DNA from 2 places in the Leptolyngbya sp. UWPOB_LEPTO1 genome. Region 1 is predicted to be linked to the other one. Evidence: predicted binding sites of a transcription regulator. Region 1 holds the regulator's gene; the other holds the start of a gene.

Region 1 (4,999 bases):
ACTTTTTTAAGTGCTGCTGTTATGATTTCTGACTTGCGCATTTAGAGAATGTTCCAGTGAGCCAAACCCCGTATCCATCAACTGGTCTATGGATTTCATTCTGACAGTTCAATCCACAATTTATTGTGAAAAAATGGGGACATTTTAGGCTACTTTTCAGATATGAAATTGAAGTGTCATTAAGGTGACGATTTCATTAAAAACTGGATCAAGGCTGCAACATTGGTCAGCTTAAAACGAAGAGCAATTATACTTATCGAGAACCGTCATCAGTTTTGCGACGCGGGTCGGTATCCCGATGAGGTTCGGAGCTTTTCGTTGTGGTTTCCTGGCTATTCCTTCAGGTAGGGTATTGCTGCTGCGACTGACCAATTGGGTGCATCGAGTCGATTGACTGGGCTTGCGATTTTAGGCTCGATCGCTGCTCATTCTGCCTAAACTTAATCGCTGTTTTAGCGTGCTAATCTACGATCGCATTCAACAACACTTCTGCCAAACTCATATCTGCCATATCATCCATCGTCACCGTGTCGCAGATATCAAACTTTGCTCCTACACTTTGAAGCTGATCGTCGAGAACCTTCAAGAATTTTGTCGCACTGGCGTCTGAGCCAACTTGAATAAAAGAAATGGCTAATTCTTCATCGCGTTCCATTTTCTGTGTCGCTTGCACGATCGCTTCAATCACAGCTCGACGATCGTCCGGCTCACCATCGGTAATGACTAAAATGGTTTCTCCAGTTTTGCTCTGTCCTGTGGCTTTGCGGCGAAAATAATCTTCGGTGGCATCCCGCAACACTGCTGCCAGATTGGTCGAGCCAACCGGATCGTTTTCCATAAAAATCTGTGCGACTTTGCTCGTCGTCACATTCTCGTACCGTCTGAATCGGCTAGAAAACGTATAAACCGTAATACCATCGGGATCAAACTGCTCGCATTTGCGCGCCAGTGCCAGCGTTGATTCTTGGGCTGCTTCCCAACGACTGCCGCCCCCAATTTGATCATTGGTAGACATACTGCCACTTTTATCCAAAATCAAGGTGTAGTCTCGATTTTGCAAAGTTTCAAAATTGGGCACGGCACATCTCCTATCGTCTAATTGCTATCCAGCAGTGGGCTTCGATCCCGTCATCCCCATAATTTCGTAGCCTGCATCGACGTAGATCACCTGACCCGTGATCCCGCTTGATAGATCACTACAGAGAAATGCTGCGGTATTCCCGACTTCGATCTGCGTCACCGTTCGACGTAACGGCGCAACTTCTTCAACGTGGTGAATCATATCGAGAATGCCACCGACTGCCGAGGAAGCCAATGTCCGAATCGGACCTGCTGAAATCGCATTGACTCGAATATTGTTCTGCCCTAACTCATTTGCGAGGTAGCGCACGTTCATTTCCAATGCTGCCTTGGCAATTCCCATGACGTTATAGTTCGGGATGACTTTCACACCACCGAGGTAAGTCAGCGTCACGATACTACCGCCTTCGCTCATTAGAGGTTTTGCGGCTCCAGCTAGTTGCACCAGCGAGTAAGAACTGATATCCAACGCCAGCGAATAACCCGCGCGCGACGTTTTGGAGAAATCGCCGGATAAATCATCTTTGCTAGCAAATGCGAGACAGTGGATCAGAATATCCAACTTGCCCCATTTGTCTTTCACGGTATTGAATGCGCTCTCAATCTGTGCGTCATCTTGCACGTTCAACGGCAAGAACAAACTGGGATTGAGCGGCTCGGTCAAGTCGGCAACTTTCTTTTCCGCTTTGCCGGTTGCATCCGGTAGATAGGTGATGCCAATATTTGCGCCTGCTTTGTGTAGCTGCTGAGCGATGCCCCATGCGATCGAGCGGTTGTTCGCGATTCCCGTTACAAGTGCGTTCTTTCCAGTCAGGTCTAGCATGGTCTTCTACCGTGTAAAGCATTTATGAGGATAGCAGAAAGGGATCCCTCTCGAACTGCTCCTCGCTGACGCGATCGTCCCAAGCTTGGCGAATCGAGGATCGAATTGCGTCATTTCTCAGTTCGGTTTTTCTGCCAGCGAATCCTCTCTGATTCTGGTTCGGAATCCTTCATGATTCCTTAATGCCTCGTCCTAGAATATTCGTGCTTTCACGGTATGATCTGTGGAAATTATTGGGTCTGCCCAGAAGATTCCAGTAGATCGACTCGAAATTGCGCCTTCTTCTTAGAGAATTTACTGAGTTTTCTGAAGATCAAAGCGAAATTGTAGTTTACGACACTAAAACAGATCATAGACTCAGTTTTAGTGGTCTAAAGTCATCGATTGCTTACATAGACTGTTAGACTTCCCAGCTTCACTCGATACGACAAGGAAAGAAATGGTAGTGACCAAGGATAAACCGCTTGCAGCGATGTTTCGTCAGATTGGAGGGGGAGCATATCCTCCTGTTGTAGAGACGTTTGAACGCGGTAAGACCATCTTCTTTCCGGGCGATCCGGCGGAGCGGGTCTACTTTCTCGTCAAGGGTGCGGTTAAACTCTCACGGGTGTACGAGGCAGGAGAAGAAATTACCGTCGCGCTGCTGCGAGAAAACAGCGTGTTCGGGGTGCTTTCTCTGATCACAGGACAACGTGCCGATCGCTTTTATCACGCAGTTGCCTTCACCCCTGTCGAATTGCTGTCTGTTCCGATCGAACAAGTTGAAAAAGCGCTCAAAGACAATCCCGAACTCTCAATGCTGATGCTGAAAGGCTTGTCGTCGAGAATTTTACAAACTGAAATGATGATCGAAACGCTGGCGCACCGAGATATGGGATCGCGTCTTGTTAGTTTCCTCCTGATTCTGTGTCGTGACTTTGGTGTGCCCTCACAAGAGGGGATCATGATTGATCTCAAACTGTCTCACCAAGCGATCGCTGAAGCAATCGGCTCGACTCGCGTCACAGTCACCCGCTTACTGGGCGATTTGCGTCAGGACAAAATGATCTCAATTCACAAGAAAAAAATAACCGTTCATAATCCGGTAACGCTTAGTCAACAATTTACCTAATTCGATTAGAATTCAGTCCTGAGTGACTCACGCGAATCATAGAGCGAGCAGTCATAATGAAAGGCAAAGTCTGAAAGTGCCCTTAGAGTGCAGTATGTCTAGGGGTTTGTGGGAGCGTCATGTCCGATGTCGGGCTAATTCTAATTTTGGTGGTGTTGGTGTTAGGAGGGGTGATCGCGACAGTCGGCGATCGCTTAGGAACGCGCGTGGGAAAAGCCCGCCTCAGCTTGTTCAATCTCCGTCCCAAACAAACAGCAGTTGTCGTGACGATTTTGACGGGCACGCTGATTTCTGCCTCTACGTTAGGCGTTTTACTGCTTGCCAGTCGCACCTTTCGAGAGATGGTGTTGAACTTCGGGCGAATTCAAGCCGACTTGCGGGCGACAAATCGCGACCTCGATAAAGTCACGGCTGATCTCAAAACCACAGATCAGCGAAAAGCTGAGGTTGAGAAAGATCTAGAGCAAGCGCGATCGGAACGTGCCCAAATTGAGGAATATCTCAAGCGCCTCAATGCCAATCTTCAAGTTTCAGTCGCTCGACAACGAGAAACCGATGCCCAACTTCGCAGGACAGAAGCGCAGCGAGATCTCACCCGCAATCAGCTAGAAACAGTTTCTCAGCAAGCACTCTCGCTCCGCAACGAAATCAATCAACTGGAATCTGAGCAGCAGGCGTTAATTGAACAACGGGATCAGGTGAAAGCCCAAATTGCGGAACGAGATGCGCAAATTGCGGAACGAACTGCCCTGATTGAAAAGCGCGATCGCGAAATTAATGAGCGCGATCAAGTCATTGCTCAACGCGAAGCAGAATTGAAAACCCTGGAACAGCAGAGAGCTTTTCTCGTGGCAGCCGTTCAGCAAATTCAGCAAGATGTGGAACAGATTCGCCGAGGTGATCTGGCAATTTTTCGGACACAAGTGCTGTCTTCAGGTGTTGTGCGCGTCGTCGAACAAGGTGGAGCCAAAGCAGCGGTCGATCAATTACTGCAATTGGCAAATCAAACCGCGATCGAGTCGCTTCGCCTGGGGCAGAACAATCAGCAAATTGTGCAAATCCCGATTGCGGAAGTGCAAAACCTCATTCAGCAAATTCAAGATGGTAAAGATTATCTGGTGCGGGTGCAAGCCGGGGCAAATTATGTTCTCGGTGACGACCGAGGCGTTGTCGTGAATATGAGTGCGGTGCCGAATCAGGTTGTCTTTTTAGCAGGAGATACGATCGCGACTCAAACGCTGGAACCGTCTAAACTGTCCCCCCAGGATTTTCAGAAAACCTTACAAGATTTGATTGCGGCTTCTAATGCCCGTGCCCGTGTCGCAGGGGTGATGAATGACAGACTAGAGGTTGAGAAACTGTTGAGTCTGGGATCTTTTATCGATCAGCTTCGCCGCTATCCGAATTCGATTGAATTGCGGGCAGTTGCATCGGATGTGACTTACACAGCGGGACCGCTCAAAATAGAATTAGTAGCGGTGCAGGATGGGCAGGTTGTGCTGCGGGCATCGAATTAGCAATCTGTAGACAGAACAACGGCAAGAGGTGAGTATGGCGGAACAGCCCGTTATTCTGGGATTTGATCCAGGGCGACAAAAATGCGGAGTCGCAGTGATGGGAGTCGATCGCCGAATTTATTATCATCAAGTGATCTCGTCTGAAGAGACGATTTCGACGATCTCATCTCTGAGGAGTCAGTTTCCGATTTCGCTGTTGGTCATGGGTGATCAGACTTCTTCTAAAACCTGGCGGCAGAAGTTAGAGACTGATCTCAGTGAGCCGATGCGAATTATCACCGTCGATGAGCGCAATAGTTCGCTAGAGGCGCGAGATCGCTATTGGCAAATGTATCCACCGAAAGGGCTAGCGCGGCTGATTCCTGAAGGGATGAGAACGCCGCCGCGACCGATTGATGACATTGTGGCAATTCTGTTGATTGAGCGGTATTTAGGGCGGTTGGTGAGTGGAGGAGTAGGGGAGTAGGG
Region 2 (4,999 bases), on a different contig from region 1:
TTGCACCTGTGAGATTTGCGCCTGTGAGGTCTGCATCTCGGAGATCAGCGCCTAAGGCATGCAGTTCTTTTAAATCTGCACCTGTCAGATCACACCCGGAACATGCACCCGTTTGAATCAGTCGTTGGACATGTTGTGGATTTTCTGCTCGGATTGGAGCCGCGATCGACAGAGCAGTCGCACAAGCTAAAGCGATGCCAACTTTTGCAAACATAGCCATATCCTCCCAAAATCCGTAAGAGCAGTTTTATAAATTGAGTTCGTGCAGAGTTATATCAATAACTTCAAGACTATGAAATCGGATTCCAGAACGTCTCCCTCGATCGATAGGAATCTTGTCTCATTGAAGTTCGCCTAAAGTGCAATGCAGCGAATTTGCACTGGCTGGATTGAAGTTCTTGAACTGCCTAAGAAGCTCTATCTGCCTTAATTCTGCCAAATTTTCCTGTCCTTCGGGGAATTTCTCAACTTATCCTCACAATTCGGACAATTTAGTTCACTTGTTTTTCTCGAAGGCAAGTGGATGGATTGAGAATTGCCATGCTTGTAACACTAAACAGATATTAAGTTTGGTAAAATCAACTTTAAGTAATGTAAAAGTTAGAGGCGAAGACATCTCATGACCGGGTTTATCCGTGGGTTCTTTTCAAAACCAACATCGAATGAAGCTGAAGCATCCGCACCTGTAGAGCGCCCGAAGCGAGAGAAGGCTGTTCGTCCTGAGAAAGAAGGCGGTGCTTTCTTTTTAGATTCCAATGAAGCGCAAACGTTTGGCAACTTGGAATACATGAAGACCTCGAAGAAAATCAGACGGACTTTCCCAAAAACTGTGGACAGCCCAGAAGAGAAAGAGTTTATTCAAGAGCTTTCGGCAATGGATCGCATCGTCAATGGCAAGCCTGAAACGAATGCGGCTCCGATCGTTGAAAGCAGTCCTGCCGAGAGCAAGACCGCTGAGAGTACTTCTCGGCGCACGGCTGGATCAGACATGGACATGTTCCTCAAGATGGCGAAGGACATTAAAAAGTAGAATAGGGCGCTTTTCCTGATAGATTGAGCGTTGTAAATGCCCAGGAGTCAGGAATATGCAACCTAAAATTATTGTTCTTGATGATGATCCAACTGGATCTCAGACGGTGCATAGTTGTTTGCTTCTGATGCAGTGGGATGTAGAAACCCTACGGTTCGGTTTGCAAGACGATGCACCGATTTTTTTTGTTTTGACGAACACGCGATCGCTGACTCCTGAAGCGGCTCAGTCGATTACGCAGGAAGTCTGTCGAAATTTAAAGACCGCGATCGCTCAAACCGGAATTGAGGATTTCCTAGTCGTGAGTCGATCAGATTCGACGTTGCGAGGACATTATCCGATTGAAACTGATGCGATCGCAGAGGAACTTGGTCCATTTGATGCTCATTTCTTAGTTCCAGCCTTTTTTGAAGGGGGGAGAACGACTCGCGATAGTATTCATTATTTGAAAGTGAATGGAGTGGATACACCTGTTCATGAAACTGAATTTGCGAAGGATTCCGTTTTTGGATACAAGCATAGCTATTTGCCTGATTACGTTGAAGAGAAGACCCACGGGCGAATTCGAGCTGATCAAGTTGAACGTTTTGTACTCGCGGATATTCGATCGGGAATTCAAGCGCGATTAGATAAGTTACAAAATAATCAATGCTGCGTTGTAGACTCTGAAACGCAATGGGATATGGATCGGTTTGCGTCAGATGTATTGGCTGTGGCATCTGAAGGGAAACGATTTTTATTTCGGAGTGCAGCGAGTTTGTTAACGTCGCTCGCGAATTTGGGAGCGCAACCGATCGCACAGGCAGAAATGGCGAAATATGTGCGGGATGGGAAGCCTGGTGCGGTAATTGTTGGGTCGCATGTGAAGAAAACGACCGAGCAATTGCAGAAATTGTTAGAAGCTCCGGGGACAGTTGGAGTGGAAATTGAAGTGGGGCAGTTAGTCAGGTCGAATGATGCTCACGATGCTTTGCTCAATGATGCCGTTCAGAAAATTAATGAGATTCACAATGCTGGAAACACACCTGTCGTGTATACGAGTCGGACAGAGCTAACTTTTGATGATGCTCAGACTCGGCTGAATTTTGGGGAATCGGTTTCTGGATTATTGATGGATATTTTGCAGCATTTGCCTGCGGATATCGGTTTTTTGATTAGTAAAGGTGGCATTACTTCAAATGACACTTTGAGTAAGGGATTAGCTTTAAGAACTGCGAGACTTTTGGGACAGGTTTTAGCAGGAGTTTCGATGGTCAGAACGGATTCAGATCATCCTCAGTTTCCGAATCTACCTGTCGTGCTGTTTCCGGGGAATGTGGGAGATGAGACGGCATTGGCGACGGTTTATCGGCGGTTGAGTGGGAAGTAGGGAGTGGGGAGTAGGGAGTTTTCATTCCCCACTCCCCACTCCCTACTTCTTGGTAAATTAATCCGAAATGGCGCTTTTATTTTTGGTAGTTTAGACTATAATTAACTAAACTCTCTAACCGACGATCGCGCATGTTTACGACTGCTGCTCCTGTTAAAACTGCTCTGCCCCGCGACTTATTTAGCGCGATCGCAGATCTCAAACGTGAATTGAATGCGGTAATTTTGGCGCATTACTATCAAGATCCAGATATTCAGGATATCGCTGATTATCTCGGCGATTCGCTCGGTTTATCGCAGCAAGCTGCTCAGACTGATGCGGATGTGATCGTATTTGCAGGCGTTCACTTCATGGCAGAAACCGCGAAAATTCTCAATCCAGATAAGCTCGTTTTGCTGCCCGATTTGAATGCAGGATGTTCCTTAGCAGATAGCTGCCCGCCCGATGAGTTTGCTAAATTCAAGGCAAAATATCCTGATCATTTGGTAATTTCTTACATAAATTGCACCGCAGACATCAAAGCAATGAGTGACATCATCTGCACCAGTGCCAACGCGGTCAAGATCGTAAATCAGATTCCAGCCGATCAGCCGATTATTTTCGCACCCGATCGTAATCTTGGAAAATACGTGATCGAGCAAACGGGGCGGGACATGGTGCTCTGGCAAGGAAGCTGTATGGTACATGAAACGTTTTCTGAAAAGAAAATGGTGCAGTTAAAAATTCAGTATCCTGATGCAGAAGTAATTGCCCATCCAGAATGTGAGGAAGTGGTGCTGCGTCACGCTGACTACATCGGCTCAACCACAGCCTTGCTGAACTATTGTCAAAAGAGCGATCGACAATCTTTCATCGTGGTAACTGAACCCGGCATTATCCACCAAATGCAGAAAGCTGCACCCGATAAGCAATTTATTCCGGCTCCTCCCTTGAATCAATGCGCGTGTAATGAATGCCCCCACATGCGATTGAATACTTTGGAAAAATTGTATTTGGCAATGAAAAATAAAACGCCAGAGATCACCCTGCCCGAATCGACTCGGATTGCAGCATTGCGTCCAATTCAGAAAATGCTGGCGATGAGCGTATAATATTCAGCGATTTGTTGCTCGATTTCGGATTGCAAACAATCAAAAATTGGGCAACAAATCCATCGGTACAGTAGTCAATGCCGATGAATATTCATACCCGGAAATCGCTCCTATGAAGCTGGCTCCTCTGGTTTGTGCAACACTGGCATTGTCGATCGCGTCTGAAAGCCTTTTTGCTCCCGTCCGCGCCCAAACACCGCTATTTCCGCCGCCGCTCACCCCGCTGCCGCGCGCGACACCGCTCCCTATTCCACCTCGCACGACACCGTTGCCTGTCACGCCTCGACCCACAACACCCGCTCCCACCAATGGAGGCATCTGTCCAGCGCAATTGGGAGGAACGCTCGATCGCATTGTCAATCAGCTTCCAGCCAGTTGGAGCGTTTTAGTTCAAACTCAAGCTCCACGAGGCACACGGCAAAATCTTTATTCTCGCAATCCTTTCACTCAGCTTGTTCCCGCTTCTAATAACAAGCTGTTCACAACTGCTGCTGCGCTGACTCGGCTGGGTGCACAGTACCAGCTCCGGACTCCCGTTTTCGGCAATAGCAATACTTCAGACCTTGCAACTTTGCGAGTCATCGGTCAAGGAGATCCAAGTTTCAGTTCGGCACAGTTAAACTCGCTGACGCAGCAACTTCGCCAAAAAGGGATTCGACAAGTTGGGTTACTGATTGGAGATGACACGGTTTTTAGAGGGGCTGATTTTAATCCTTACTGGGATCAAGAAGATCGAGGACAAGGTTATGCACCGCCTGTCAACAGTTTGATGTTGAATCAGAATAATATTTACACTGGCGCAGTCCCCAATCCTGGCAATTACTTTGTCGGTGAGTTTCGGAACCGATTAGCCAATGCCGGGATTCAGGTCAAAGGTTCAACGCTGGTGAAACGGACTCCTGCACCTCCTGGAGAAGTAGAACTCGCATCGGTCATTTCCCCCCCGCTCTCACGCCTGATTTTTGAAACCAATCAGGAAAGCGATAATGCGTATGCAGAAGCGATTTTAAAAACGTTGGGACGGTTGCAAGACCCCAATGGATCGGACTCGACCGCGAGTGGAGTCACTGCTGTTAGATCGATCCTGTCTGAGTTGGGAGTCAATCCGAATCGCTATAGTATGGTCGATGGTTCAGGACTTGCCGATCGTAATCGCGCCAGTGCAGAGGCATTTGTGCAAACGTTGCAAGCGATGGCTGAAGGAGCCAACGCAGACGTATTTCGGCGATCGCTCGCTGTTGCAGGCGTGAGCGGAACCTTAAGTAGTCGATTCCGAAATACCCCCGCTCGCGGCATTGTTTTTGCCAAAACTGGAACAATCTCTGGTGTGGTGTCACTCTCAGGTTACGTTACGCCTCCAGGCTATTCTCCCGTTGTATTTAGTGTGATTGTGAATTCTGGCTATTCTGCTTCAACAGTTCGCGCTTCGGTTGACAGTTTAGTAGTGGCATTAACACGATTGCGGAATTGTTAACGACAGTTCCAGCAAGTTTCGAGCCATGCGATTTG

What was found. The regulator NtcA, encoded in region 1, controls nitrogen genes in cyanobacteria. The targets are predictions, from matches to a motif close to TTTGTANNNNNNNNTACAAA.
Region 2: a site for NtcA is predicted at 2,482-2,501, ahead of nadA (quinolinate synthase NadA). Genes of this name have one in related genera too.

The regions. Positions count from the first base shown of each region.
Region 1 is NZ_JAFLCJ010000001.1:257,051-262,049, reverse strand. It holds gene J0L70_RS01175 (vWA domain-containing protein) at 461-1,078, opposite strand; gene fabI (enoyl-ACP reductase FabI) at 1,103-1,903, opposite strand; gene ntcA (global nitrogen regulator NtcA) at 2,343-3,014, shown strand; gene J0L70_RS01160 (DUF3084 family protein) at 3,134-4,531, shown strand; gene J0L70_RS01155 (RuvC family protein) at 4,566-4,997, shown strand.
Region 2 is NZ_JAFLCJ010000011.1:33,340-38,338, reverse strand. It holds gene J0L70_RS17105 (pentapeptide repeat-containing protein) at 1-214, opposite strand, end outside; gene J0L70_RS17100 (hypothetical protein) at 620-1,030, shown strand; gene J0L70_RS17095 (four-carbon acid sugar kinase family protein) at 1,086-2,399, shown strand; gene nadA (quinolinate synthase NadA) at 2,531-3,490, shown strand; gene dacB (D-alanyl-D-alanine carboxypeptidase/D-alanyl-D-alanine endopeptidase) at 3,603-4,964, shown strand; gene J0L70_RS17080 (Asr1405/Asl0597 family protein) at 4,961-4,999, opposite strand, start outside.